Linked DNA regions of Aminobacter aminovorans. The protein of the gene in region 1 interacts with the protein of each later gene in a pairwise test. Links are inferred from orthologs where the notes say so. Each region holds a gene or a part of one and is shown on either strand. Other genes may lie near its edges. The genes, in order: DY201_RS15165 and DY201_RS16475.

What was found.
Region 2: the proteins of DY201_RS15165 (region 1) and DY201_RS16475 interact in binary tests that used the Escherichia coli proteins (3 or more experiments, as listed by UniProt). The link is inferred for Aminobacter aminovorans from one-to-one orthologs.

The regions. Positions count from the first base shown.
Region 1 is NZ_UFSM01000001.1:3,075,010-3,088,553, reverse strand. What follows is about bases 10,701-13,531. They hold DY201_RS15165 (NAD(P)H-hydrate dehydratase), read right to left. Parts: upstream 12,951-13,531; coding sequence 11,451-12,950; downstream 10,701-11,450. Other genes in these bases: DY201_RS15160 (P-II family nitrogen regulator), read left to right, coding at 13,272-13,531; DY201_RS15175 (SDR family NAD(P)-dependent oxidoreductase), read left to right, coding at 10,701-11,068. Also shown: DY201_RS15215 (carbohydrate ABC transporter permease), read right to left, coding at 1-885; DY201_RS15210 (ABC transporter substrate-binding protein), read right to left, coding at 1,123-2,409; DY201_RS29060 (hypothetical protein), read left to right, coding at 2,679-2,822; DY201_RS15205 (hypothetical protein), read left to right, coding at 2,833-3,264; DY201_RS15200 (aspartate/glutamate racemase family protein), read right to left, coding at 3,218-3,928; excinuclease ABC subunit UvrA, read left to right, coding at 4,799-7,720; DY201_RS15190 (hypothetical protein), read left to right, coding at 7,730-8,179; DY201_RS15185 (DUF72 domain-containing protein), read left to right, coding at 8,699-9,499; DY201_RS15180 (TetR/AcrR family transcriptional regulator), read right to left, coding at 9,557-10,183; more of DY201_RS15175, read left to right, coding at 10,322-10,700; more of DY201_RS15160, read left to right, coding at 13,532-13,544. UniProt on the Escherichia coli protein: Bifunctional enzyme that catalyzes the epimerization of the S- and R-forms of NAD(P)HX and the dehydration of the S-form of NAD(P)HX at the expense of ADP, which is converted to AMP.
Region 2 is NZ_UFSM01000001.1:3,337,725-3,354,014, forward strand. What follows is about bases 5,338-8,106. They hold DY201_RS16475 (TrmH family RNA methyltransferase), read left to right. Parts: upstream 5,338-6,182; coding sequence 6,183-7,031; downstream 7,032-8,106. Other genes in these bases: tuf (elongation factor Tu), read right to left, coding at 5,338-5,508; DY201_RS16480 (hypothetical protein), read left to right, coding at 7,092-7,514; DY201_RS16485 (hypothetical protein), read left to right, coding at 7,607-7,846; DY201_RS16490 (2-hydroxy-3-oxopropionate reductase), read right to left, coding at 7,952-8,106. In the rest of the region: transcription termination/antitermination protein NusG, read right to left, coding at 57-584; preprotein translocase subunit SecE, read right to left, coding at 611-811; DY201_RS16445 (metal-dependent hydrolase), read right to left, coding at 1,394-1,900; DY201_RS16450 (group II truncated hemoglobin), read right to left, coding at 1,991-2,470; DY201_RS16455 (hypothetical protein), read right to left, coding at 2,590-4,197; more of tuf, read right to left, coding at 4,333-5,337; more of DY201_RS16490, read right to left, coding at 8,107-8,869; otnI (2-oxo-tetronate isomerase), read right to left, coding at 8,903-9,700; gcl (glyoxylate carboligase), read right to left, coding at 9,719-11,500; HTH-type transcriptional regulator BhcR, read left to right, coding at 11,694-12,530; DY201_RS16510 (BA14K family protein), read right to left, coding at 12,586-12,909; DY201_RS16515 (YbaK/EbsC family protein), read left to right, coding at 13,118-13,612; DY201_RS29075 (hypothetical protein), read left to right, coding at 13,858-14,025; DY201_RS16525 (GGDEF domain-containing protein), read right to left, coding at 14,049-14,786; DY201_RS16530 (hypothetical protein), read left to right, coding at 15,018-15,434; DY201_RS16535 (NAD kinase), read left to right, coding at 15,551-16,290. UniProt on the Escherichia coli protein: Specifically methylates the ribose of guanosine 2251 in 23S rRNA.

The DNA.
Region 1 (13,544 bases):
GTCGTCTCCCTTGCGAGCGAAAGAGAACAAAGCGAAGATCACCACGATCAGCGACAACATCAGCGTCACCGCCATGGCGGAGCCCAGGCCACCCTGGGCGCGTTCGATGCCGACACGCCTGATGTGATAGGTCAATACGTTGGTCGAGCCCACCGGCCCGCCCTGCGTGATCAGCGCCACCGGCTCGAACACCTGCACGGCATTGATGATGGCAATGACGGCGCTGAACAGTAGCGTCCGCTTCAGCAGCGGCAGGGTGATCGCCGTGAACTGCTGGCGCCCGTTGGCGCCGTCGATGGTCGCCGCCTCGTAGAGACTGGCCGGGATCTGCGTCAGCCCGGCCACGACAAGCACGGTAAAATAGCCGACCTGCTGCCAGACGTTCAGGACGACGATGGAAACTAGGGCCGTATCAGGGGACGACAGCCAGGGCTGTGGCCCGATGCCCACCCAGCCGAGCATCTGGTTTATCGGCCCCTCGCTCGGTGAATAGAGCTTCGACCACACCAGCGCCACTGCGATCATCGGCACCATGTATGTCGAAAACAGGATCGTCCGCAGTGCATTGCCGCCAGCGACATTGCGTTGGTAGACCAGCAATCCGAACCCCACCGAAGCAGGCAGGATCAGCGCCACCGACATCAGCGTGTAGAGCGCCGTGTTGACCAGCGCGCCCTTGAAGTCGCGGCCCACCGAGGTCGCGCCGAAGATCTCACGGAAATTGTCGAATCCGACGAACTGAGCCGTCTGGAATCCGGTCTGGGTCGACCAGTCCTGCAGCGACAGCCACACCGTCAGAACCATTGGCACGAAGATGAAGGCGCCGATCAGCGAGACGGCCGGCGTCAGCATCATCCAGACGGAATGTTGGTGGGTTCTGGTCATTAAATGAACGGCCAAGGGTGAGCGAGAGTGGGCGAGACGGCGCCGCTGCGTGCTTCTCCCCGTCACGGGGAGGTGAGAGGCGGCCAGCGCAGCGGACGAAAGGCCAATTGCCTGGCTTTTCGAGTATCGAACGCCGGCAGGCAGATGAGGGGCAGCGCCAAGTTGTCCAGACGTAGTGCCGCCCCTCATCCGACGCGTTGGCCACCTTCTCCCCGCAGGCGGGGAGAAGGAAAAAGCCTACTTCGCATCCTTCTCCAGGATCGCAGTCGCGTCGGCCTGCGCATTCGTCTGCGCCTCGGTGGCTGAAACCTTGCCGTATTGCAGCGCCTCGATGGTCTGCTGCAGCGACTCCGAGAACTCCTGGCCGCCGAGAACGACCGGGAATGGTTTGGCATCGGCCAGCACGCTGACATAGCCAGACAGGAATTCCGAGCCGAGCTTGTCCTTGAAGGCTTCGACGTCGGAACTGCGCGACGGCAGGATGCCCATCGACATCAGGATATCGGCCATGGCCGAAGCGCCGTTCGGGCCCGACTTCGGGCTGTTCAGCCAGGCGAGGAAATCCCACGCCGCCTCCTGCTCGGCCTCCGCCGCGCCAGCATTCACCACGGTCATCCACGAATAGGAGATCGAGCGCGGCTTGTCGCCTGAAGGCCCGACAGGGATCGGCGCCGTGGCGATATTGGCGAACTTGTCGCCCATACCTGCCTTGACCGCACTCTCCCACCAGTTGGCCATGATGATCATACCCGTCTTGCCGGAGACGAAATTGTCGAGGAACGGTCCAGTCGTGTTGGCATCGGCCGTGCCCATCGCCGGGTCGCTGGAGCCCGCCTTGATCAGGTCCTCGTAGAGCTCGAAGGTCTCGCCTGCGTTCTTGCTGTCCAGCACGGGCTTGCCGTCGCTTACAAGCTCGCCGCCGTTGGACACCAGCAGCGATGAAAACGGATGCACCACGCCCGCCGCCCAGCTGTTGATCATGCCAAAGCCCTGCTGGCCGGCGTCCTTCTTGGTCAGTTTCGCCGCCGCGTCCTTGAACTCGTCCCAGGTTTTTGGGGCCGCCTCGATGCCGGCTTCCTTGAACAGCGCCTTGTTGTAGTTCAGCGCATAGACGTCGATCTCGTTAGGGATGCCGTAGAGTGTGCCGCCGACGCTCGCCGCCGTCACCACGCCAGCGGGCCAGGCACCCTTGACCTCGCCGGCAACCGGCTCGGGCGCGGGGGCAACGAGCTTGTCGCGCGCCAGTTCCGGCAACCACAGATCGTAGATGCCGGCAATGGTGGCACCCTGCCCGCCGCCCTGCGAACGCAGTGTCGTCAACAGGTCGCCGAACGGCACGGCTCGCACCGTCACCGCCACTTCGGGATGGTCCTTGGAAAAATCCTTGGCCGCCTGCTCCAGCAGCGCCACTGTCTCCGGCGCCCAGTGGGTCAGGTAGGAAATATTGACTGACTGCGCCCAGACGGCGCTCGGCAACAGGGCGATGCCGGCGGCCAGCGCGCCCTTGATCCACGCGAGTTTCATGAATTCGTCCTCCACATGCGGGGCCATATTCCAGGCCTGACCCGCACCAAGAGGTTATAACGTCATACTGACCTGTCAAGCAGGCAATTCGATTTCCCGGACATGAGTGTGACGGCCTCCAGTGGAGCGTTGTCAGGAGACCGGCCGTACCGGCTTGCAGTGCCAGACGCCGTCTGCGACAGCTGCCCTCGGCAACGGCAAGCGTTTTGGAGGATCAGGTGATCGCAGCCTACATCGACGAGTTCATCATGCTCTGTGCCGGCGTATGATTGGCGGCTGTCGCTTACGGCTATGTCGACCTGCCGATGCCGCCCAACCAGCCCTGGCTCGGCAACCTCGTGCGCCAGTTCAAGTGGATGGGCCCGCTGCTGATGTTGATCGCCATCATCCTCGCCGTCGCCGCACCGGCCTAGCACTTGCGCATTGCATCAGCCGGGCGCGGAATCAAGCTCTCTCGGTTTAGTTGCCGCGCCGTTCAGCGAACCTCAACAGGCTGCCACTACCCGTTCAGATCATCTGGGAACGGGTGATAGTTGCGCGGTGATTTCGGAACATGTTCTTGACGCAGCCTTGCGAGACCTGTTCGAACTTTCGCCGGTGCCGTGCTCGATTTCAAAGATCGACCACAACTCCCGCTACATCAAGGTAAAACGGGCCTATCTCCGCATGATCGGGCGCTCATGGAGCGAGATCGAGAGCCAGCCTCTCGAGGTCGACCTGCCCTATTCGATCGACGATCGGGCACGCCGCGAGCGGATGGCGCTGCTCGCATCAAGCTGGATCGAATACCACTCCGTTGAAACCGTCCTCACCCCGCCAGTGCCAGCTCCACCGCCGCCTCGGCATGCAGCTTGACCACGTCGAATGCCGGCATCGGATAGGCATCCATACCGAGCAGCAGCGGCAGTTCGGTGCAGGCGACGACGGCGGCTTCTGCCCCGCGCGCGCCGAGATCGCCGGCCAGTTGCTGCAGCACCGCGGCCGACACCGGCTTCACCAAGCCGAGCGTCAGTTCGTCGATGATGATGCGATGCAGTGCCGTGCGCTGATCCTCCGACGGCACGATAACCTCGATGCCGAAACGCTGCTGAAGCCGCTCGGCGAAGAACCCAAGTTCCATCGTGTAGCGCGTGCCGAGCAGCCCGACGCGCTTGATGCCGGCGGCACGGATCGCTTCGCCGGTTGGGTCGGCGATGTGCAGCAGCGGAATGCCGATCGCGCCGGCCACCTGATCGGCAATCGTGTGCGGCGTCACCGCTGTCAGCATGGCGAAGGCGGCTCCCGCCTTTTCAAGGCTGCGCGCCGCCTCCGAGATCACCGCCGCGACCCGCATCCAGTCGCCTTCGGCAGCCAGCCGGTTGAGCTCATCGAAATCGAGCGTGAACATCAGCGAGCGCGCATTGTGATGCCCGCCCATCCTGGCATGTGCCGCCTGATTGATCAGCCGGTAATAGAGCGCGCTGGACTCCCAGCTCATCCCGCCCAAAAGTCCGATCAGCCCGGTCCGGTCAACAGTCACGATTGTTCCCCCCGCTCGGCCGTGTTGGCGGCCTCTCGATGCTAGGTCGGAACGATCAGGCGATTGTACAAGGGTTGTAGCGGAGTTTCAGCACCTCGCATGCTTTGGAAACTCGAGCCCGGAATCGGCAGCGACAAACAGCCCAGGGACAGCCGCAGCCCAGGGACAGGCGGGCCCAAAAAAGTTGGCCCCGCCGCTACAAGTTGGCCCCGCCGCTACCAGGAGCGCACGGGGCCTGTTGTCGGGTTATACCCTTGCCTGCCGGGAATGGTTTACCGGCTTTGCTCTCTCGGATGCTTCGTGGCTCACAGCCAACGATCCGACAATGGTTTCAAATTGTCTGGGGGAACAACAGGTCGGGGTTTGCGTGAGGCTTTTCGCTAGGGAAAGCCAGGCACCTGCGCCTGCTGTGGTTCCGTCCTGTTAGCGGAACCCTTTGGGACTGTCCGGTGGAGTCATGCTCTGCTCCTACGTCAGTTGCGCCATGTGTTCGCCTGCTGCTCAACTCGCGTGTCTGCGGCGTCTCGCAGACCGACCGTAGCATGGTGAGGAGCCCTCAACGAGGCTCGGCCTCAGGCGACATACGCAGTCTGCATCCCTGATTCGGCGGCGTCAACCACAACATTGTTAGTCGGGAAAAATGTGATCGAAGGCGGCTTTCGTGGCCCCGGATTCGCGTGAGGCTCCTGCCATAACGTTGTCAGGAGCGCGTTCGGCCTTTGTTCTTTCCACTTGCCCCTGCGCGCCAAAGGCGCTTAAACGCATTTGGTTGCGGCGCCTCTCGACCGGGCGGCGAAAGTACCTACATGAGGGATGGCCGGGTTCACCCGCCACTCCAAGCAATTCCAGATTTGAGGCGGCGGCGCGGCAATGGCCGATCACAAGTACATTTCCATTCGCGGTGCGCGCGAACACAATCTCAAGAATGTCGATCTCGACCTGCCGCGCGACAAGCTGATTGTCATGACCGGCCTGTCCGGCTCGGGCAAATCCTCGCTCGCCTTCGACACCATTTATGCCGAGGGCCAGCGCCGTTATGTCGAGAGTCTGTCGGCCTATGCCCGCCAGTTCCTCGAGATGATGCAGAAGCCCGACGTCGACCAGATCGACGGCCTTTCGCCGGCGATCTCGATCGAGCAGAAGACGACCTCGAAGAACCCGCGCTCGACGGTCGGTACCGTCACCGAGATCTACGACTACATGCGCCTGCTGTTCGCGCGCGTCGGCGTGCCCTATTCGCCGGCGACCGGCCTGCCAATCGAGAGCCAGACGGTCAGCCAGATGGTCGACCGCGTGCTCGCGGTCGACGAAGGCACTCGCCTGTTCATCCTGGCGCCCATCGTCCGCGGCCGCAAGGGTGAGTACAAGAAGGAGCTCGCCGAGCTCCAGAAGAAGGGTTTCCAGCGCGTCAAGATCGACGGCGCCTTCTACGAGATCGCCGAAGCGCCCGTTCTCGACAAGAAGTACAAGCACGACATCGATGTTGTCGTCGACCGCATCGTCGTCCGCCCCGACCTCGCCACGCGTCTGGCCGACTCGATCGAAACGGCGCTCAAGCTGGCCGAGGGCCTCGCCGTGGCCGAGTTCGCCGACAAGCCGCTCGATGCCAGCCAGACCGGCGCCGACGCGATCAACAAGTCCGCCAACGAAACCCACGAACGCATTCTGTTCTCGGAGAAATTCGCCTGTCCGGTCTCGGGCTTCACCATCCCGGAGATCGAGCCGCGCCTGTTCTCCTTCAACAACCCGTTCGGCGCCTGCCCGGCCTGCGACGGCCTGGGCAACCAGCGCGCCATCGACCCGGCGCTCGTCGTGCCAGAAGAGCATGTATCGCTGCGCGAGGGTGCCGTGGCACCCTGGGCCAAGTCGACCTCGCCCTACTACACCCAGACACTGGAAGCGCTCGGCAAGGTCTACGGATTCAAGATCGGCGACCGCTGGCGCGACCTTTCGACGGAAGCACAGGAAGCCATCCTGCGCGGCACGGGCGCCAAGGAAATCACCTTCAACTATGACGACGGCCTGCGCTCCTACAAGACGACCAAGACCTTCGAAGGAGTGATCCCCAATCTCGAGCGCCGCTGGAAGGAAACCGAATCCGCCTGGATGCGCGAGGAGATCGAGCGCTTCATGTCGGCCACGCCCTGCCCGGCCTGTTCGGGCTACCGCCTCAAGCCCGAGGCTTTGGCGGTCAAGGTCGGCGGCAAGCACATCGGCGAAGTCACCGAGCAGTCGATCCGCAAGGCCAATGCCTGGTTCGAGGAGCTTCCGGCCCTTCTCAACGACAAGCAGAACGAGATCGCCGTACGCGTGCTTAAGGAAATCCGCGAGCGCCTACGCTTCCTCAACGACGTCGGCCTCGAATATCTGACCCTGTCGCGCAACTCGGGCACTCTGTCGGGCGGGGAAAGCCAGCGTATCCGGCTGGCGTCGCAGATCGGCTCGGGACTGACAGGCGTGCTCTACGTGCTCGACGAACCGTCCATCGGCCTGCACCAGCGCGACAATGCCCGCCTGCTCGACACGCTGCGTCACCTCAGGGACATCGGCAACACCGTCATCGTCGTCGAGCACGACGAGGACGCGGTGCTGACCGCCGACTATGTCGTCGACATGGGCCCGGCCGCCGGCATCCATGGCGGCCAGATCATCGCCGAGGGCACCCCGCAGCAGGTCATGGCCAACCCGAACTCGATCACCGGCAAGTATCTGTCGGGCGAACTCGAGATCGCGGTTCCCGCCCAGCGCCGCGAGCTGAAGAAAAACAAGCGCATCAAGGTCGTCGGCGCGCGCGGCAACAATCTGAAGGACGTTACCGCCGAAATTCCGCTCGGCACCTTCACCGCCGTGACTGGTGTGTCGGGCGGCGGCAAGTCGACATTCCTGATCGAAACGCTGTTCAAGGCCGCGTCGCGCCGCATCATGGGTTCACGCGAGCACCCGGCCGAGCACGACCGCATCGAGGGCCTCGAGTTCCTCGACAAGGTCATCGACATCGACCAGTCGCCGATCGGCCGCACGCCGCGCTCCAACCCGGCCACCTACACCGGCGCCTTCACGCCGATCCGCGACTGGTTCGCCGGCCTGCCCGAAGCCAAGGCGCGCGGCTACCAGCCCGGCCGCTTTTCCTTCAACGTCAAGGGCGGCCGCTGCGAGGCCTGCCAGGGCGACGGCGTCATCAAGATCGAGATGCACTTCCTGCCCGACGTCTACGTCACCTGCGACGTCTGCCACGGCAAGCGCTACAACCGCGAAACTCTCGACGTGCTGTTCAAGGGCAAATCGATCGCCGACGTGCTCGACATGACGGTCGAGGAAGGCGTCGAATTCTTCGCCGCCGTTCCCGTGGTGCGCGACAAGCTGATGACGCTCAACCAGGTCGGCCTCGGCTATATCCATATCGGCCAGCAGGCCAATACGCTGTCCGGCGGCGAGGCCCAGCGTATCAAGCTCGCCAAGGAGCTGTCGCGCAAGGCCACCGGCAAGACGCTCTACATCCTGGACGAGCCGACCACCGGCCTGCACTTCCATGACGTCGCCAAGCTGCTCGAGGTGCTGCACGAGCTCGTCGACCAGGGCAATACCGTGATCGTCATCGAGCACAATCTCGAGGTGATCAAGACCGCCGACTGGGTGCTCGACCTCGGCCCTGAGGGCGGCGACGGCGGTGGCGAACTCGTCGCCTCCGGCCGGCCCGAAGACATCGTCGCCGCGCCGCGCAGCTACACCGGCCAGTTCCTCAAGGAACTCCTGGAACGCCGCCCGCGCGGCAAGCGAGAGGCGGCGGAGTAGTCCGCCGCCGTGGCAACGAACGAGCCACATGAACACGCGCGACGCGAGGCATTCGCGGAGATTCCAGGCGCCCGCGAGCTAATCGATTGGTTTGGCTTCGTGCCACATTTTCACGATGCCGAAATGTTCGACATCGACTTGTCCTCCAGCCGGTCCGGACAGCTGAAGATCCGAGCGTTTCGGATGACCGCTCAGGTTGATGACCAGGGCTATTTTATCCTTGATCGTCATGTTGTCGTGACACTCACACTCGAATCCATCAGCGAAATCTCGCTGTCCGACTTTCATCTGCCGGGCATTATCGGAGATCTCGTGGTCGTGCGGTCTGGCGACGAGTTTCGCGTTGAGTGGGACGCATCCTATGGCGTGGCCGGCCGCATCGCGGCGGCAAGGGTACGCTTTGATTTCGAAGCATGCCCCGTCGAACGAACACCATTGACCGCAACGCATCCAGTCTGACGCCCGACAAATTGGCAGGCTATCTTACGTGGCTGCCACCGAGCTCGCCTCGTGCTGCCGGCGCAGCAGCCACACATAGGCCAGGAAGACACCGCGACCAGGCAGGCAGAGATCAGGGCAACGATTGGCCTGATCAGCCCGAACAGCGTCCACTCGACACGGTCCTTTGCCAGCAGGTCTCGGTCGTTGTCGGCGAAATCGTAGGCGATGAGCGAAACGATGGTCGCCCCGGCCAGGGCGATCATGCCCATCCGCACCATCCCGGAGGGCGAAGCCGCCCGCGTCCCTGGGATCTTCGACATGAAGTCCACGAATGTTTGTGTTTGTATGACCTTCGCCAGGCGGCTATCCTCCAACAAACAGTAAAATCTCTTACCGGCTCCGCGCGATGTATTGCCTGCCGGCATCGGCCTTCGCGGAAGTTGCTGTCAGGATGCTTGCCCAAGACATCGTTCGCGGCTTTGACGCTCCTCTACCTTCGGCTAGAAGTGACCGCAGTGACTGAGAAGGGATAGGTCGATGAGTGGAAACATCCGGGCAGGCATGGGCGGCTGGACGTTTGAGCCCTGGGAAGGCACGTTCTACCCGGAAAAGTTGTCCAAGGCGAAGCAGCTGCAATTCGCCAGCAGCCACGTGCCGACGATCGAGGTCAACGGTACCTATTATTCATCCTTCAAGGAACCGACCTTTCTGAAATGGGCCAGCGAGGCCCCTGATGGTTTCGTCTACGCGCTCAAGGGCAACCGCTTCGTCACCAACCGCCGCGTGCTTGGTGAGGCCGGCGAATCGATGATGCGGTTTCTCGGCTCGGGCGTTGCCGCACTTGGCGACAAGCTCGGCCCGATCCTGTGGCAGTTTGCGCCGACCAAGAAATTCGACGAAGCCGACTTCGGCGCCTTCCTCAGGCTTTTGCCTGAAAAGCAGGATGGCGTGGAACTGCGCCACGCGGTCGAGGTGCGCCACGATTCCTTCATCGTGCCCGAGTTCGCTGCGCTGGCCCGGAAGCATGACGTCGCCATCGTTTATGCCGACCACGCCAAATATCCCGCAATCGCCGACATCACCGGCGATTTTGTCTATGCGCGGCTGCAGACCGGCAGCGACGACAATCACGATTGCTACACGTCGGAGGCACTTGATGCGTGGGCCGAGCGCGCCAAGGTCTGGGCTGCCGGCGGCACTCCCGCCGACCTGCCCCGCGCCGATCCCGCCGCTGAAGCACCGGCCAAACCGCGCGACGTGTTCGTCTACTTCATCACCGAGGGCAAGGTCCGCGCGCCCTTCGGCGCCATGGCCTTCATGAACAGGATCAACGGGTAAGCAATTTCAGGAAAACCGTGCCGCGGTTTTCTGCCCGGAATTGCGCAAGAAGGCCTGTCAGGTACGGGCGCCGCGTTCGGCGCCTGCCGTCAGCGCCCCCCACGCAGCTATCGCCCCGTCGGCTACCGCCAGCAGCGCCTCACGCGAGGCACCGTCGCGTGCCTGCACCGACATGCCTTGCTGAACGGCGAGGTAGAACGCAGCGATGGCGTCGCAATCGGCAGATTCAGGCAGCTCCCCCTCGGCGACGGCCTGTTTCAACCGGCCAGCCATATCGCGCGCGCTCGACATGCGGCGTTCACTGAGATCGCGGAACACCTCGACATTGGTTTCGCTGACATTGAGCGCACCCAGCACGATCAGGCAGCCCCTGGGGTCACCCGGTTCGCTGAAAGCGCGTGCCGAAGCGCGCAGGAAACCAGCGATCGCCTCCTTGACGCTGACGGGTCGCTCGAAGGCGCCCCAGATCTCGAAACCTTCGGTCGCGCCGTAGAGATCGACTGCCTCGCGAAACAATGCCTCCTTGCTGCCAAAGGCGGCATAGAGGCTGGGCGAGTTGATGCCCATCGCCGTCGTCAGCTCCGCCAGCGACGCCCCGTCATAACCCTTTTTCCAGAACACCCGCATCGCCTGCCGCAAGGCGGAATCGCGGTCGAAGCTGCGCGGACGACCCTTCCGAGACATCTGAAACCCTTCTGTTATGATCGATACATATTGCCCTTGACGCCCCCAGGCAAGGCTGCCATGTATTTTGTATCGTTCAATACAGAAAGATAAGCCATGTCCTCCCCCAGCGGTACGAAACGACACTCCGGGCTCAAATTGTCCGGACTGGAACTGGCAGGCAAGGTCGCCCTGGTGACCGGCGGCAGCCGTGGCATCGGTGCTGCCATTGCCGTCCAGCTCGCCACCTCAGGCGCCGACGTCGCCCTGACCTATGTCCGCTCTGCGGAAAAGGCCGAAGCCGTCGTCGGGCAGGTCGAAGCCGTTGGGCGGCGGGGCCTGGCGATCCAGGCCGACAATGCCGATGCCGCAGCCGTCGAAGCAGCGGTGACTGCCACCATCGCGGCGTTCGGGCGTCTCGACATCCTGGTCAACAGCGCCGGCATCTGGCACCACGGCCCCATCGATACGGTCTCGCTGGAACAGCTCGACGAAGTGATGTCGGTCAATTTCCGCGCCCCCTTCATCGCCTCGAAGGCAGCGGCTGGCGTCATGCATGACGGCGGCCGTATCATCTCGATCGGCAGCAACCTCGCCGACCGCGTGCCCTTCGAAGGCATTGCCCTCTATTCGGCCAGCAAGGCAGCGCTTGTCGGCCTGACCAAGGGCCTCGCGCGCGACCTCGGCCCGCGCGGCATCACCGTCAATGTCGTCCATCCCGGCTCGACCGAAACCGACATGAACCCCGCCGAGGGTGACGTCGCCGACTACCAGCGCAGCCTGATGGCCATCCCGCAATTCGGCTCGCCCGACGACATCGCCGGTCTTGTAACCTGGCTCGCCGGCCCGCAATCCCGCTTCGTCACGGGTGCAGCGCTGACCATCGACGGCGGCACCAACGCCTGAGCACGTCCTCTCCACCACTCTGCCTACGGAGCGTTGAGAGCATTTCACCTTTGTCGCGATCCTTCCCACGCCCTCTCGCCTGCCGGCCATCTCCCCCCGCAAAGGGGAGATCAGGCCGTCATTGACCTCGCAGTCAATCGCCATGCCAGTTGGTTGAACATTGGGACATCTCAGCATGGGCGCCGCCGGCGACGCGACTGATCTCCACCCTTGCGGGGGAGATGGCCGGCAGGCCAGAGGGGGGTGTGAAGGAACGTGAAGCAAAGGATTGCTTCGCTCGACACCTGCCAAACTGACCTAGTCCGTTGTCACCACCCGTCACCCAATCCGCGTGGACGGTCCGGCCCGATTGCCCACGCCCAACGCGGAGCAGCGCGCACCCTCACCCACTCAACCGCGCCACCACCTCCCTCAGCGCCAGCGGCAGGTCCTCGGCGATCAGGCCGGGCCCGAATCGCTGTGCCGCCTCGGCGTGCATCCAGACGGCGGCGCAGGCCGCCTCGAAAGCCGGCATCCGTTGCGCCAGAAGGGCGGCAACGATGCCGGACAGCACATCACCCGACCCGGCGGTGGCCAGAAGCGGCGTCCCGTTGGCATTGATCGCAGCACGCCCGTCGGGCACTGCAATCACCGTGTCGGGGCCCTTGTAGATGATGATGGCATTGGCCTTGGCCGCCGCCGCCCGCGCCCGCTCGAGCTTGGACAGCGACGCATCGGCGGCGATCTCGGGAAACAGCCGGCCGAACTCGCCATGATGCGGTGTCAGCACAAGCGCTGGCGCATTCGGGCGCTTTCGTGCCTCGAAGAACGCGGCGCGGCGATGCGAAAGCGAGGTAATGCCGTCGGCATCGAGCACAAGCGCGCCGAAACGGCCCTCGGCAACGGACATCAGCTCCAGCGCAAAACGCCCGATTTCGGGCTCGGATCCAAGGCCCGGGCCATAAACCAGCACCTCGGGCTTGCGTGCACCGAGGAAGGCCAGCGCATCCTGAAGCGTATCGGAACGCCTCAGGATGATTGAGGTCAGGTGCGCCGCATTGGCAGCCAGTGCCGCTCCAGGTGACAACACCGTCACCGCACCCGCCCCTGCCCGTGCTGCTGCCATCGCCGACAGTCGTGCAGCACCGGTGGCCGACGGACCACCGGAAAAGACACCGACATGGCCGCGGCTATATTTGTGAGCGTCGTTCGGCGGCGACGGAAAACGCGGCCGCCACCATGCCGGATCGTTTTCGAAGCAGCGCACGGACGTAGCGCCAACTATGGCCGCGGCAATGCCGATATCGGCAACCACCACCTCGCCGCACTGTGCGCGCCCGGGATAGAGCAGGTGCCCCGGCTTCTTGCGGGCAAAAGTCACGGTCACCGTCGCCTGGAAGGCACTGCCCATAATCTCGCCGGAAGCACCCGACACGCCGGAGGGTAGATCGACCGCAATCACCGGAACAACGGCCGAATTCGTCCGTGCTATCGCCTCGACCACCTCACCGTCGAGCGGCTTGGAAAGACCGGCGCCATAAAGCGCATCGACGACAATCACGCCCGACTCGGGAGCGAAGGCAGCCAACGGCTCCACCATGACGGAACATTCGGCAGCAGCCAGCGCCGCATCGCCTCCGCTGCGCGGCGCAGCGGTCGCGAATAGCCTGACGGCAACGCCGCTTTCGGCAAGCAGGCGCGCCGCGACATAACCGTCGCCGCCATTATTGCCCGGCCCACACAGCATATGGACAGCCTTCGCGCCGGGAAACCGCTTGAGCACCACATCGGCAACGCTGCCGCCCGCCCGCCGCATCAGGCCGATGCCGTCGACTGGCCCGGCGGCGATCGTCAGCCTGTCGGCCTCAGCCATCTCGCTGGGGGTCAGCAGTTCAAATGCCATGGCAGTCATCCCGGATGAATCCTCCTACCGAGTTAGCACGCCGCAGCCACTCGGCCCAAACGGCCATGCCTCAATTCAACCACGCACAAATCGAAGGCATGTTGCCGCATTTTTGTGCACCACCAACATTGCGAAAACGATGAATTTTTGTGCGCATCTCGACCGAACGCTGGAAATCGGTTCCAATCGCCCACGTCTTCGGCTGCCTGCAGGGCAAACCGAACAAAGTTGCCGCACCCTCTCGACTTGGCACGCTTCGTGCTTGAAGTTGCGCGAGTGGGTGCATCACCCCTGAGTTACGGCAGTGGAGGCCATATCCGCATGAAAAAAATCGAAGCGATCATCAAGCCGTTCAAGCTCGACGAAGTGAAGGAAGCGCTCCAGGAAGCCGGCCTGCAGGGCATCACCGTCACCGAGGCCAAGGGTTTTGGCCGCCAGAAGGGCCACACCGAGCTCTATCGCGGCGCCGAATATGTCGTCGACTTCCTGCCCAAGGTGAAGATCGAAGTCGTTCTCGGCGACGAATCGGTCGAGGCGGCTATCGAGGCGATCCGCAAGGCGGCCCAGACCGGCCGCATCGGCGACGGCAAGATC
Region 2 (16,290 bases), 270 kb from region 1 along the record:
TGCGCCAGGCCTGCGCCCGACACTGCCCACCACCGAAACCGGTGACGGGCGTTCGATCAGCCCTTTTCGACCTGACCGAATTCGAGATCGACAGGCACGGCGCGCCCGAAGATCGAAACTTCCACCTTGAGGCGCGCTCGCTCCTCGTCCACTTCCTGGACGAAGCCGTTGAACGACGCGAACGGACCGTCGGAAACGCGAACCGCTTCGCCGATCTCGAACGTGACCGACGGCTTGGGACGCTCGACGCCTTCCTGGACCTGGTTCAGGATGCGCTGAGCCTCAGCTTCCGTGATTGGCACAGGCTTGGAATCACCAAGGAAACCAGTGACCTTCGGCGTATTCTTCACAAGCGAGAAGACCGCGTCGGTCAGATGGGCCTTCAGCAACACATAGCCCGGGAAGAACTTGCGCTCGGCATCGACCTTGCGGCCGCGACGAACCTCAACAACCTTCTCGGTCGGAACGACGATCTGCTCGATCTGCTCGCTCAGGCCCTTCTGCTTGGCCTTGTGCTCGATGTCCTCGGCGACCTTCTTTTCGAAGTTCGAATAGGCGTGGACGATGTACCAGCGCGCAGTCATCTCAGGAATTCTCCGTATTCGCAGCCTTAACGGCCCATGCCCAAGATCTGCTCGACGGCGAATGCCATCAGCTGGTCAGCGGCAAAAAAGAAAATCATCGCAATAATTGCAAAGCCGAGAACCATGACCGTGGAGATCATCGTCTCGCGCCGTGATGGCCACGTCACCTTCGCCGTTTCCGACCTTACCTGCTGCAGAAAGGTGAAGGGGTTCGTGGTTTTCGCCATGTGCCGCTCTGCTCTCAACGTCCGTTGACCGGACTTCTGGATGATCCCGTGACCGGGAGATGCCATCACACGGCCGATATTCGCACCGAATCAGCGCAACATTTCGCCCATGCAATTCGGACGCGTAAAGCCGGATCCCCAGCTCCACGCGCCGCGTGTCTGTTTCGCTTACATAAAACCGATTCTCTCTCCACGCAAGTGGCAGGAACAAGCTTTACGTTTAAACGCCGCGTCGGAACCATCCAGTCGTTCCGTTCCGGCTATTGAAGTCCTTATGCCTGAATTAGCGAATTCTGGCAAGACTGGCACGGGCAGCAGGGCTCGAACCTACGACCTGCGGTTTTGGAGACCGCCGCTCTACCAACTGAGCTATGCCCGTGCATCTCGCCGCGCATCATCTGCGCAGCACGGGCTTCCTAAGGATTTCCTCGCCGTCTGTAAAGAGCGCAATGCGTGATGTCGGAAACATTCACAGCCGGAATTCGTCAGGCGCAACACAGGCGCCCTCGCCCAGCCGAAGCCAGGACTTTGTGCCGGCGTACAGATAGAGACGTGCAGCTAGGGATCAGCAGCAAGCAGCCCTCACGCACGGCTTTCACCCAGTCTGCGCTGCCGAAGCTGTCTGACGGCCAGGAACGCTGCCCATGCACAGATGGTGATCTCGAGCGCGAAAATCCAGTGCAGGACAAAGCTCAGCACCCAGTGCGGATAGCGCGCCGGAATGGTGACAAGCTCAACCGAGAAGTCGCTGAACGGCATCAGCCACAGCATCGGCGCGGCGATCGAACCGAGCATCATGTGGAGCATGGCCGCGACGAAGAACACCAAGCCGGCCTTTGCGAACCGTGGCCATAACCTCCCGACCAGCGGCATCACGACACATCCAAGCCAGAGCCAAAATAGCGGCCAGTGTGTCACATAGCTGTGGTGGTGCGTCTGCTGGCCGTCGACCAGATAGAAATAGAACATGTCGAGGTCGGGCGCGACGCTGCCCAGAAGCGCCGCCGGCATGATTGCGCGGGCATTGCCGCTCACATTCCGAGCCAGCATCCCCAAGATGAAACCGGCCGGCAGATGCGCGATCAGCATGCAACGCTTCCCCTGTTCCCAGGACAAATTCCGCGAGATTGCGGCGGTTTTTGGGGGTGGGGCATGGCCTGGGCAGGCCCAGACTTCAGATCAAGACTTGGTTGATGGCACGTAAGGCCCGCCCGGAACACCCCAGCCCCAGCGAGGCATCGGCTCGTGCAGCGCGGGCGCGGCACCGTCCTGTGAATTCAGCTTGGCCAGCCGCGTGCCCCATTCGAGATAAGCGACCAATGCCGAGCGAAACTCAGGATCGTCGGGCAGCCCCACCTCGTCGGCGGCATCGAGCAACAGCGCGATCCACTGCCGGCGCTGCGCTTCGCTCAGGTGCCGGTTGAGGTGGTGACTGATCATCGCGGGATGGCCGCCATGGGCCTCGCTGTAGTCCTTCGGCCCGCCGAACACTTCGCCAATGAATGCAGCGACATGTGCGGGATGATCGGCGGACATGTTGCGGAATACCGGCTCGAGCAGCGGATCCGCGAGAACCTTGTCGTAAAACACCTCCGTCAGCCGATTGAGCGCCGCAGCTCCGCCAGCCCAGTCGAACAATGTCGGCACGTCTTTTTGCATCGTCTTCCTCCATTCGCGTTGAATGGCATATGGGGAGAGCGACCGCGGCATGGAAGCCTGCAATTGCCAAGCCTTGGCCTGGTGCTGGCGATGAAACGGCGGTTGGGCGCGGGAACGCCTTACTGTTTCCGCGCAAACTCACCTTGAATGGCAAGCCTGCAATTGGCGGGAATGGGGATCAGCCGGCAAACACCGCCATCTATCAGCAGATCCACCGAACCATTCCGGGTCAGAAGGCCAGCCGCCTTGAGCCTTGTCTGATCGGTATAGACGACCTTGATGGGGGCGGCGTCGTCGAACGAATGAGCTTGCACCCCCATTTCGTCAAGATACGCCGCAAGTACGGATGCGGGCGGCTTGGCTCTCAGATACCAGCCAAATCGAGCACCATAGCCAACCAGCCTCGTCTTACCCGCCGCCAGCAGAAGGGTGCAATCGTTCAAGCACAGCCCTTCGTAAGAAACTGCATTGCCGAATAACGGCGACTTGCCTGGAGCCTTGCAGCCCTCATCGCGCGGCTGGCAGCCGCCAAATATCGTGCCCCCAACAGCAACGTCCAAACGCGCCTTACGGATCATCCTGCCCATTGCCATCGCCGTCTCGACGTCACCGCCTCTGGAGGACACCACCAAGGGAAGCTTTCGCCCGCCCAGCGCCTTGAGCGTCACCTCAAGCCGCGACAGCGCTTTTGCATCAATGTCGCCTTCAGCCGAAATCCATTCGGGACAATTCGGTTCGCAACCAGCTTCGCTGGAGCGAACGACCACGAACCACATGCCGCCATCTTCGGGCACGACATGCTTGGGATATGAGCCCGGCTGCGGCTTGATTTCAGGCGCCAGGGAGCAATTGCCGGCAGGAGTGGCGCTCTTGCAGACCTCGATGCTGACCAGCACGTCGGTCGCATCCAGGCTGGTTATCAGGTTCATATTGAGCATCTCGACGGGTGTCAGTTGGCGCATCTCGGCGGCGGGCGTGCTTTGCCCGACATCGTACATTGTCTGCTTGACCCCCATCTCCTTGAGATAGGCCACCATCCTGGCGTTGAACGCCTTTCCCATCTTGGTGGTGGTGTAGCTACCCACCGTCTTGCGCCGGACGACCTTGCGACTGAGGGTCTTTCTCTTGCCTTTGACGACCCGATAGGTCTCGCGATAGGTGATCTTCTGCTGCGTCACGTAAGACGTCACCTGATGGACTCCCATATAGGCCCATTGCCCGACGTGCCTGCGCACGCCGCCGGCGAACATCATCGAGCAGGCGGAAGCACAATAGGCTCCAGCCGAGTACAGCGCCCCCCGATAGATACCTTTTCTGGCCGGATCGAGCTGGCAACCCTTCTGCTCAGGGGCGCATTCGACAAAGCGCGTCAGCCCGACGCCGATGTCGAGTTTTCGGGCACGCAGGATGCGGCCCAATTCCAAGGCTGCTTCAACCCGGCCGCCTGGCGAGGTCACGATGACAGGCAGCCGCTTGTCGCCGAGCTTCTTGAGAAACTTCTTTAAGGCGGCGGGCGTCGACTGGGTGATCGCGCCCTCGGCCGAAGTCCATTCCGGGCACAAGGGTTCACAGCCCGGCGAAGTGCTGCGCACGACGACAAACCGCATCGGCGGTCCATCATTCTCCGGCGGCTTGCTCTTGGTTGCTTCGGCCGACCAAGGCAGCAAAAGAGCAAATGCGGTAGCGATGACAAGTGGCAGGAGAACTCCTCGCCACAGCGCGCGCATTGCCTCCCCCATGGCAGATCCCCCAACCGCCCCTTTTGCGGAGATAGTAGTGCGGGATCGGCGACGTGCAATGCTGCTCAAACAAAAAGGGCGGCCCGAAGGCCGCCCTTGATGCATTCGACGAAAGGACGTCGATTATTCTTTGATCGAAGCGACGATGCCGGCGCCGACGGTACGGCCACCTTCACGGATAGCGAAGCGGAGCTTCTCTTCCATGGCGATCGGCACGATCAGCTCGACGTCGACGGTGATGTTGTCGCCGGGCATGACCATCTCGGTGCCTTCCGGCAGCGACACGATGCCGGTCACGTCGGTCGTGCGGAAGTAGAACTGCGGACGGTAGTTGGTGAAGAACGGCGTGTGACGGCCACCCTCTTCCTTGGTCAGGATGTAGGCTTCAGCCACGAACTTCTTGTGCGGCTTCACCGAACCCGGCTTGCACAGCACCTGGCCGCGCTCGACGTCTTCACGGCCAACGCCGCGGATCAGCGCGCCGATGTTGTCGCCAGCCTGGCCCTGATCGAGCAGCTTGCGGAACATTTCAACGCCGGTAACCGTCGTCTTCGAGGTTGCCTTGATGCCGACGATCTCGACTTCTTCGCCAACCTTGACGATGCCGCGCTCGACGCGACCGGTGACCACAGTGCCGCGACCCGAGATCGAGAACACGTCTTCGATCGGCATCAGGAACGGACGGTCGATCGGACGCTCAGGCGTCGGGATGTAGGCGTCGACGGCAGCCATCAGCTCGCGGATCGCGTCTTCGCCGATCTTCTTGTCCGAATCGTTGAGCGCAGCAACAGCCGAACCCTTGATCATCGGAATGTCGTCGCCCGGATACTCGTACTTCGACAGCAGCTCGCGAACTTCGAGCTCGACCAGTTCGAGCAGCTCGGCGTCGTCGACCAGGTCGACCTTGTTCAGGAACACCACCAGGGCCGGAACGCCAACCTGACGGGCGAGCAGAATGTGCTCGCGGGTCTGCGGCATCGGGCCGTCAGCAGCCGACACGACCAGGATCGCGCCGTCCATCTGGGCAGCACCGGTGATCATGTTCTTGACGTAGTCGGCGTGGCCGGGGCAGTCGACGTGGGCGTAGTGACGAGCAGGCGTCTCATATTCGACGTGCGCCGTCGAAATGGTGATGCCGCGGGCCTTCTCTTCAGGCGCTGCGTCGATCTGGTCGTAGGCCTTGAACTCGCCGAAATACTTCGTGATCGCCGCCGTCAGCGACGTCTTGCCGTGGTCAACGTGACCAATCGTGCCGATGTTCACATGAGGCTTATTACGCTCGAATTTACCTTTTGCCATTGTCTCTTTCCTTGAGCATCGGGACCTTGGTTCCGGTCGGATGCGGGGCGATTACCGATAAAGGCCGAAAAAGACAAGCGCCTTTTGCCCAAACGACCAAGTCGAGGCCAAAAGCAGTGCTGCTCTTTCAGTGCAGGACGCACATATGGGGGCAAAGGGATGCAAATAAAAGGCTTCTTGCCGCGGAGAAAAGCCTTGGAGCGGGTAGCGGGAATCGAACCCGCGTATTCAGCTTGGAAGGCTGCTGCTCTACCATTGAGCTATACCCGCGCCCTGAGCGCCACGCGCCTGTTCAGGAGCGAAGCACGCCCTGGTATTTACCTTGCCGCGCTGTCCTCGCAAAGATGATATCACCTTTCGAAGTCCGCATTTATGGCTTCCCGGCCGGCAGTGGTGGAGGAGGTTGGATTCGAACCAACGTAAGCTGAGCTAACGGATTTACAGTCCGTCCCCTTTAACCACTCGGGCACTCCTCCAACTGCTTTGCCGGAGCCATGCTACGAGGCATTTCCGATCCCGGTTCGTGGCGAAGCGCCCTGCCCCGAAATCTGGGTGGGCTTATGGCGACAAGGTTTTGGCCTGTCAACCGGACATGGTGCGTTTTCATGCGGATTATTCAAAGCGCCGACTAACGGGCCGTATCCAAAGCCAGGCGTGGCGGCTATAGCAGGCGCATGAATGATACGAAAAAGCCCGGAACGCCCAAAGACAGCCACTACGCCAAGCTGCGTCGCACCTTCCGCGACCAGAAAAGCAGCGGGGCACCCGCCTTCAGGCCCAAGCGTCCGCTGCCTCCGGGCGACAACGCTCCTGAGGGCCTGGTGCGGCTTTATGGCCTGCACACGGTGCGCGCGGCACTCGACAATCCACGCCGCAAGATCAGCCGCATGCTGGTGACGCGCAACGCAGCCGAGCGGCTGGAGATTGCCCACGTCAGTGCCCTGCCCTTCGCCACGGAACTGGTCGAGCCGAAGGACATCGACAAGATCACCGGCACCGACGCAGTCCACCAGGGCGTCCTGATCGAGGCCGAGCCGCTGAAGGCCAAGGCACTGTCGGCGCTTGGCGATTCGCCGTTGATTATCGTGCTCGACCAGGTGACCGACCCGCACAATGTCGGAGCGATCATCCGCTCTGCCGTGGCTTTCGGCGCCGGCGCGCTGATCACCACGCAGCGCCACAGTCCGCACGAAAGTGGTGTGCTGGCCAAATCGGCATCCGGTGCGCTCGAGCACATCGACATGATCGAGGTGCGCAATCTCGCCGACGCGCTCGGCGTGCTGCACGAGGCCGGCTTCCAGACAATCGGGCTTGATTCGGAAGGCCCGGCGGAACTCGAAAACACGTTTGCCGGCGACAGGGTCGCTTTGGTGCTCGGCGCCGAGGGCAAGGGCCTGCGCCAGAAGACGCGCGAAACCGTGACGGCACTTGCCCGCCTCGACATGCCGGGTGTCATCCACTCGCTCAACGTTTCGAACGCAGCGGCCGTGTCGCTTTATGCGGCAAGGAAGTTCCTACGCTGACAATGTTTGGGTGACCGTAACGGCCTTCAATTGCAGCTGCTGCGATTTGCGGTCCGCCCCTTGACCTTCCCACCTGACGGAAGCCGTAATTTCCATGGCGCAACGGAGTTTCGCCATGGCCTGCCGCACCCAGATTTTCGCCTTCTGTCAGCCTTTCTCGCGCTGGGCACCGCCCTGCCCGCAGTAGCGCAAGGTGTAAGCGTCACTGATCTGGCCGGCAAGACGCATATCCATGGCCTCGCCTTCGACCGCGCCGATGGGTCAAGCGCGCTGATTGCCACCCATCACGGCCCGATGAAGGCGGCGCCTGATGGCTCGGTGACGCCGACCTCGGAGAGCCAGGACGATTTCATGTGCTTCACGCCGCACCCGACCGACGCCAAGATCCTGTTCGCCAGCGGCCATCCAAAGGATCTCGGCTTCATCAAGTCGGACGATTCGGGAATGATCGATCTGGCGGTCTCGCCCGCCCCCCCCCTATGATCTGCGCGGCGACCGAAGACGGGTTGATGGTGAGCCGCGATGGCGCCGGGAGCTGGCAACAGCCCCTCCTGGCCGGCCAGCCGGTCACGACAATGGAATTGGCCTCCGATAGCACGATCTACGCATTTGTACCGGAGCGTGGACTGTTGCGCCCCACCGAGGCGACGCCGGACTTCAATGCAGTGGGCGAAGGTCCTGACGCTGCCGGCTACGTCCTTCACCTGGCATTGGACGCGCAGGCGCCCAACCGGATGGTCGCTGCCACCGGCACCAGCGCCATCGTCGTTTCAAGCGACGCCGGCGCGACATGGTGGGTTCTCGGAAGCAGGTGAAGCCTTCGGAAACGCGGAACGGGCACCAGCGTCACCGCTGGAGCCCGGTCCTCGACAGTGCTGGGACGATCACGGCGAGGGAACGTTGCGCCGTGGCTTCCCCACCTATGCCGCCTTGCCTTTGGTGTCGGCTGCTTCCGAGCCGACTTCGAAATTGGCCATGCGCTCGAGCGCCCGCACCAGCGCCGAATGGTCTTCCTTGGCCCCTCCATTGGCCGCACAGGAGTTGAACAGCTCCTGTGTCATCGAGGTGTTGGGCAAAGACACGCCGAGCGCCTTGGCGCCCTGAAGCGCCAGGTTGAGATCCTTCTGGTGGAGCTCGATGCGGAAACCCGGCGCAAAGGTACGCTTGACCATTCGATCGCCGTGAACCTCAAGAATGCGCGAGGCGGCCAGGCCGCCCATCAGCGCCTGACGAACCTTGGCCGGATCAGCACCCGCCTTGGAGGCGAACACCAGCGCTTCGGCCACCGCCTCGATCGTAAGGGCGACGACGATCTGGTTGGCGACCTTGGTGGTCTGGCCGACGCCGTTGGGGCCGACAAGCGTGATATTCTTGCCCATCTTCTCGAACACCGGACGGGCACGGTCGAACGGCTTGTCCTCGCCGCCGACCATGATCGTCAGCGACGCAGCCTTGGCGCCGACCTCGCCGCCCGAGACCGGTGCGTCGAGATAGTCGCAACCTTGCGCATTGATCTTCTTGGCGAATTCCTTGGTCTCGATCGGCGAGATCGAGCTCATGTCGATCACGAGCTTGCCCTTGGAAAGGCCTGAAGATACACCATTTTCACCAAACAGAACGTCGGCAACCTGCGGCGTATCAGGCACCATCAGGATAATGATGTCACAAGCCCTGGCCAAGGCCTGGTGCCCGGTGACCGACTTCAGCCCCTTGCCAACCAGGTCAGCCGGCAGCGCGCCGCGATGATCGCTGGCGGTGACCTCATAGCCGGCATCGAGCAGATGGCCCGCCATTGGCGCGCCCATGATGCCCAGGCCGACAAATCCAATCTTTTCCATGTTCGTATTCCTTTAATTCCAGTGGCCGCGTGCTCAGGCAGCGGCGCTGCCCTTGTCGGCAAATCCAGCGAACCAGCCCAAGCCTTCGACCGTTCCGGCCTTGGGCTTATATTCGGCACCGACCCAACCGTCGTAGCCAATGCGGTCGAGGTGTTCGTAGAGGAACGGGTAGTTGATCTCGCCCGTGCCCGGCTCGTGACGGCCGGGGTTATCAGCCAGTTGCACATGCGCGATACGGGCAAGATTGGCCTCGATGGTGCGGGCGAGATCGCCCTCCATGATCTGCATGTGATAGATGTCGTATTGCAGGAAGAGATTGTCCGACCCGACCCTGTGGATGATGGCGAGCGCCTGCTTGGTGTTGTTGAGGAAGAAACCGGGAATGTCCCTGGTGTTGATCGGCTCGATCAGCAGGCGAATGCCGGCCGTCTTCAACTTCTCGGCCGCGAAGGCGAGGTTTTCGACGAACACGTTTTCCAGCACGTCGCGGGCGTTGCCGGCGGGTGCTATGCCGGCCAGGCAGTTCACCTGTTCGCAGCCGACCGCATGCGCATAGGTGATTGCCTTGGCAACGCCTTGGCGGAACTCGTGGATACGGTCCGGCAGCACGGCGATGCCGCGCTCGCCTGCCGCCCAGTCGCCGGGCGGCAGGTTGAACAGCGCCTGGGTCAGGCCGTTCTTCTTGAGGCGCGCCGCAACAACGTCAGGCGCGTGATCGTAGGGCGCGATGTACTCGACACCCTTGAAGCCGGCACGTGCTGCGGCATCGAAGCGGTCGAGAAAGTCATGCTCGCCAAAGAGCATCGACAGGTTGGCTGAAAACTTGGGCATTGTTGTTTCCTCGAAATATCAGTCGAGCAGCATGATTGCAGTCGGTGCGTCTTCGTTGCTCTCGGCAAGCTCTTCGAACTCGACGACATTGTCGATCTCAACGCCCATGGAGATGTTGGTGACACGCTCGAGGATGAACTCGAGAACGACGGGCACCTGATGCTCCTTCATGAGCTGCTTGGCCTGCTTGAAGGCAGCGGCGAACTCCTCCGGCTTGCGCACGCGGACCGCCTTGCAGCCCATGGCCTCGGCAACCGCTACATGGTCGACACCATAACCTGCTTCCGGGTCGCCGGAACGGTTGATGTTTTCGAACGACAGGCTGACCTCGAAGTCCATCTGGAAGCCGCGCTGCGCCTGGCGGATCAGGCCGAGATAGGCGTTGTTCACGACGACGTGGATGTAGGGCAGCTTGTGCTGCGCGCCGACAGCCAGTTCCTCGATCATGAACTGGAAGTCATAGTCGCCCGACAGGGCAACGATGTCGCGGTCCGGATCGGCGGCGCGAACGCCGAGCGCTGCCGGTAGCGTCCAGCCGAGCGGGCCGGCCTGGCCGCAATTGATCCAGTTGCGCGGCTTGTAGACGTGCAAGAACTGCGCGCCGGCGATCTGCGACAGGCCGATAGTGGTGACATAGGTGGTGTCGCGGCCAAACGCCCTGTTCATCTCCTCATAGACGCGCTGCGGCTTGAGCGGCACCTGCTCGAAATGCGTCTTGCGCTTCATCGTCTTCTTGCGGCCCTGGCATTCCTTGGCCCAGCCGGACCAGTCGCGCAGCTTGCCCGCCGTCTTCCACTCGGTGGCGACGTCGAGAAGGATCTTCAAGGCAGCACCAGCATCCGAGGTCACGCCGAGATCAGGTGCAAAGACGCGACCAATCTGGGTCGGCTCGATGTCGATGTGGATGAACTTGCGGCCTTCAGTGTACTTGTCGACCGATCCGGTATGGCGGTTGGCCCAGCGGTTGCCGACACCAAGAACGAAGTCCGAGGCCAGCATTGTCGCATTGCCGTAGCGGTGCGACGTCTGCAGGCCGCACATGCCGGCCATCAGGCGATGGTCGTCGGGGATCGAACCCCAGCCCATCAGGGTGGGAACGACCGGAACGCCGGTGATTTCGGCGAACTCGATGAGCAGGTCCGAGGCATCGGCATTGATGACGCCGCCGCCGGCAACGATCAGCGGCCTCTCCGCCTCGTTCAGCATCGCCAGCGCCTTCTCGGCCTGGGCCCGCGTCATCGCCGGCTTGTGGACCGCGAGCGGCTCATAAGCGTCGATGTCGAATTCGATCTCGGCGAGTTGGACGTCGACAGGCAGGTCGACCAGGACAGGACCCGGACGCCCCGAGCGCATCAAATGGAACGCCTTCTGCAGCGTCATCGGAACCAGGTAAGGTTCCATGACGGTGACGGCCCACTTGGTGACCGGCGCAGCGATCGCGGCGATGTCGACGGCCTGGAAATCTTCCTTGTTCAGCCGGGCGCGCGGCGCCTGACCGGTGATGCAGAGGATCGGGATCGAGTCGGCGGATGCCGAATACAGGCCGGTGATCATGTCGGTGCCGGCAGGACCCGACGTGCCGATGCACAGACCGATATTGCCGGCCTTGGCGCGGGTATAGCCTTCGGCCATGTGCGATGCGCCTTCGACGTGACGGGCAAGCACGTGACGGACGGTACCGCGCGCCTTCAGCGCCGAATAGAATGGGTTGATGGCCGCACCCGGCACACCGAAGGCACAGGAGATGCCTTCCTTCTCAAGAACGAGGACCGCTGCATCGACAGCGCGCATCCTGGCCATGGTCTTACCTCCAACTGGAAACTGATGTTGGCTGATGGTGTCATCGGAGGGCGCATTTTGCAATTTTTTCAAAATATTTTTTCATTCACATGAATGCACGCTTATCATCTGATTTTATGTCGCTTTTCATTTTTCGTTGCATCGCTTTTGATTTTGGATGAAAAAGTTTTTTAAAGGTAATGGGAGCGACGACATGGCAGCGATGGAAAAACGACAGCGTGGACGGCCCCGTGCATTCCAGCCGGCACCGGATGCCGGATCGGTGCAGTCACTCGACCGGGCACTGCGCATCCTTGCCATCGTCGCGCACGGTGACGGGTTGTCGCTGAGCGAAATTTCCGCGGCCTCCGATCTGGCGGCGGCGACTGCCTATCGCATGCTGACCACCTTGCAGAACCACGGCATGGTCGAGTTCGAAAGCGACGGCCAGCTCTGGTCTATCGGGGTCGAGACCTATCGCATGGGGGCAGCATTCCTGCGCCGACGCAAGCTCGTCGACCGCGCACGGACTGTTATGCAGGAACTGATGGAAAAGACCGGCGAGACCGCCAATCTCGGCGTCGCCGAAGACGATTGCGTGGTCTTCGTCAGCCAGGTCGAGACACATCAGGCAATCCGCGCCTTCTTCCGGCCGGGCACGCGCAGCCCGTTCCATGCATCCGGCATCGGCAAGGCAGTGCTTGCCCATCTCGACCGCGAGCGGGTCAACGCCATCGTCCGCAAGGCCGGGCTCGACGCCTATACGGAAAGGACGCTGTCGGAACCGGCGTTGCTTGCCCGCGATCTCGAGCAGATCCGCATCCGCGGCTGGTCGGTCGACGACGAAGAGCGTTACCCCGGCATGCGCTGCATCGCCGCCGCCGTATTCAACGAGTTCGGCGAACCCATTGGCGGCGTTTCGGTTTCCGGACCGACAGTGCGCGTGACATCGGAACGTCTCGGCGAAATCGGCCCGATCGTCCGCGACGCCGCAGCAGAACTGACAAGGATGATCGGGGGCTCCCCCGAAGGCACGGTGCCGGACCTCTGAAACGGCATATGGGAGAAGAGTTGCCCCCTCTCCCACATTGTCGCTCGGGTCTCGACTACAGGCGGCAGTAACGCAGGCGACCGTCATAACCGACATATGTGTCGGTGCGTGGATCATAGCTGCGGTAGCGTGCGAAGCAGCGCTGGACGTGGCTGTCATAGGGGTCGACCGGATAGTAGGCGTCATAATATGGCGCAGGCGCCGGGCGATGGCCGCCGGCGATGATCGCACCGGCGATGAAGCCGCCGGCACCGGCAAGCGCTGCCGCTTCAGCTCTTGTCAGGCCGCCGGCGGACGACTGCTGAACGGTCCCCATGAGGCCGGTCGCGACGACGGTGGCAGCGATAAGTCCCGAAATCATCTTGCTCTTGAAAGACATGGTGCTCTCCTTCGGTTGATCTGGGAGGCGTTCATCCGCCTCATGCCAGTCAGTCGCGGCCAGCATCCAAAAGGTTCATGTGCTCTGACGTCTTTTTTCGTTGTTGGTCGAGACAACAATCCACATGCGCCATCGCCCTTGCTTGACAGCGGCGCGACAACGGCTGAAGTCACGAGCCTCATCCGCAATGACCATCGCTGGAACGATCATGAGCCTGCAGTCAGTCAAAGCCTTCTTCGCCGAACACGCCCCCGACATCGAGGTCATCGAGACACAGACAAGCTCGGCGACGGTGGCACTTGCTGCCGAGGCGCATGGCGTCGAGCCAGCGCAGATCGCCAAGACCATCTGTATGCGTGTCGGCGAGCGGGTGATCCTGGTTGTCGCGCGTGGCGATGCCCGCATCGACAATCGCAAATGCCGCGATGCCTTCGGCGCCAAGCCACGCATGCTCGACGTCGAGCAGGTAGCGGAACTCACTGGCCATCCGGTCGGCGGCGTCTGCCCCTTCGGCCTGGCAACACCTCTCATGGTCTATTGCGACGTCTCGCTGCGCGCCTATGACGAAGTCGTGCCAGCGGCAGGCGCCACAAACGCCGCAGTGCGAATCGGGGTTGAACGGATGGCGGCTATCGTCGGCGCGGAATGGTGCGACATATGCCAGGACGCCGTTGGCAAGACCGATGCGGAAGCGGCTGAATAGGAAGGGCTGGTGCCCCCGGCAGGAATCGAACCCGCGACCTTCGGTTTACAAAACCGCTGCTCTACCAGCTGAGCTACAAGGGCAATTTGCTCCGGTTAGCATATTTTGCGGCGCAGTAAAGACAATTTCGGGCGAGCTTCACGGCATCCCCAGATGCGCATAGCCCCAGTGCCCTAAAACTCAAGCCATCTGCCCACTATATCCAGATCGCAGGCTAGCTTGAACGCCCGCGCTGGAGGTGATGGATGATCAGGTTCGTGATTATTGCCGTGGTGGTGATCGTCGCGTGGCTGTTGTTGCTCAAGCTTTTCCGGCAGATGAAAGAGGCGCGGGTCGACTGGACCGGCATCGCCACGATCATCGGCTTCATCGTTCTCGCCATCTACCTGCACTACGTCACCGGTATCGGCTGACGGCTGGCAGCCGCAAGACGGCGTCAGACGGCCGGTATCGCGGACCTTGCAAACACCACGCGATTGCGCCCCTGCTCCTTGGCTTCATAGAGGCAGCGGTCGGCAAGGCGCATGAGTTGCGATGTCGGCTGTCCGGCTGACGCCACCGCACCGATGCTGACCGTGAGGCGATGCGGACGGCCTTCCACCGGATAGAATGCAAGCCGTTCGACCTCGACGCGGATGCGCTCGGCGATAGCAGCCGCCTCATCCTGATTTGTGGTTGGCAGGAAGACGCAAAACTCCTCGCCGCCGACACGCCCGACCAGATCGTTTTCGCGGATCGCCGCACGCAAGGCCTTAGAGATCAGCTTGAGCGCCTCGTCGCCGACAAGGTGGCCAAAGGTGTCATTGATGCTCTTGAAGTTGTCGGCGTCGATCACAAGCAGGGCGCCGGAATCGCATTTTCGCCTGGCTTGCTTCGATTTCTCGAAAAATGCCTCGCGGTTCAGCAGCCCGGTCATGTGGTCGTGAGTCGCTCTTGCCTTCAGCTTGATGTGGGCTTCCGACAGCTCGGCAAGCGCACGGCTGAGTTTTTCGTTCTGCCAGAAGATCAGGAAGGCCGCAGGAAACGCAGTCATTACCGGCAGGATGGAGTTCATCGCGAAGACGAATGCCGTGAAAGACTGGCCGGCCGAATGACGGATCGAAAACGAAACGACCTGGGTCACGAGGATAATGGCGATGGTGACCAGGCTTGCCTTGAACGCGATCTTCCACACAGCGACGCCCCTTGCTCATTCCGATCCGGCTCTTGCAAAGGATGCATAGTGTTTGAAGCTTAATGTTTCCGAACTGAGTTGTCATGCCGTCGTCACACGCGATTGCAAGCATTCTCTAATGTAATACAGCCTAATCACCGGCTATCACCCATCGAGCCGCCTACTTGACCTCAGCAACCCCGACATCCGATTATGTGCCCGAACAGAAAACACGCTGCCCTGGAGTAGCAAATGCTAAAACACACCTTGCTGGCGTCCATCTTCACCCTGACAGGCATTTCGCTCGCCGAGGCGCAGACCTGCGAGAAAAACTTCAAGGTCAGCGGCATTCCGCTGGTCACGGCGGTATCTTACAAGAGCTCGCAGTCGTTTCCCAAGGTCAAGCAGGCAGAGGCGCTGAAGCGCTTGGCGCAGGCCGTCGCCGCCGAAGGCTTTTCCGGCATCACCGTCGACAAGAACCTCGGTGCCATCGACGCCCACCAGGAAACATCCGGCAGCGGGCGGCCGCAAACACTGCGGGTTGTTGCCCGAAGCCAGGGTGGCGGCACGCTGGTCAATGCCGTGTTCAACATCCAGCCAGGGCAAGTGACGACCAACGAGGTCGTGCGAAGCGGCATATGCACGATCATTCGCGCAGCTGCTGGCTGAGGCAGCCTGTCCGGGCAACGCGTGCTGGCCATGCCGCTCCCTTTGCTTCAGCAAAACCTCATGCTACCCCGTTGCCGGCGGCCGGCACTGGCGTTTGGACCGCCGGCAGGGAGCACATGGACGCCAAGACGCTGACATTTTCGTTCGCATCCTCCGGAACAGTGGAGGCGGATGCCGCGGCCAAGCGGCTTTCCCAGCGCTATGGCCAGATGCCGTACGAGCAGGCCGACATCGTCGTGGCGCTCGGCGGCGACGGTTTTCTTCTGCAGACGCTTCGTGAGACGATGAGCACCGGCAAGCGCGTCTACGGCATGAACCGCGGCACGGTCGGATTCCTGATGAACGAATACCGAGAAGGCGCCCTGCCCGAGCGCCTCGCCGCTGCGGTTGCCGAAACCATCCGGCCGCTTGAAATGGTGACCATTGACGACACAGGCACGCCAAGGGAGGCGCTGGCGATCAACGAGGTATCGCTGCTGCGCCAATCCTACCAAGCGGCTCGCCTGCGCATTTCGGTCGACGGCAAGGTCAGGCTCGACGAATTGATATGCGACGGTGTCATGGTTGCGACTCCGGCCGGATCGACAGCCTACAATCTGTCGGCTCACGGCCCGATCCTGCCGCTCGACGCGCCATTGCTGGCCTTGACCCCGGTCAGCCCGTTCAGGCCGCGGCGCTGGCGCGGCGCGTTGCTGCCCAAGACGGCTGTGGTCCGATTCGACATATTGGAAGAGCAGAAGCGGCCAGTGAACGCAGTTGCCGACCATACCGAGGTCAAGTCGGTGGTGTCAGTCGAGGTCCGGGAATCCGCAACGCACACCGCAACCCTGCTGTTCGACCCCGGCCATTCCTGGAG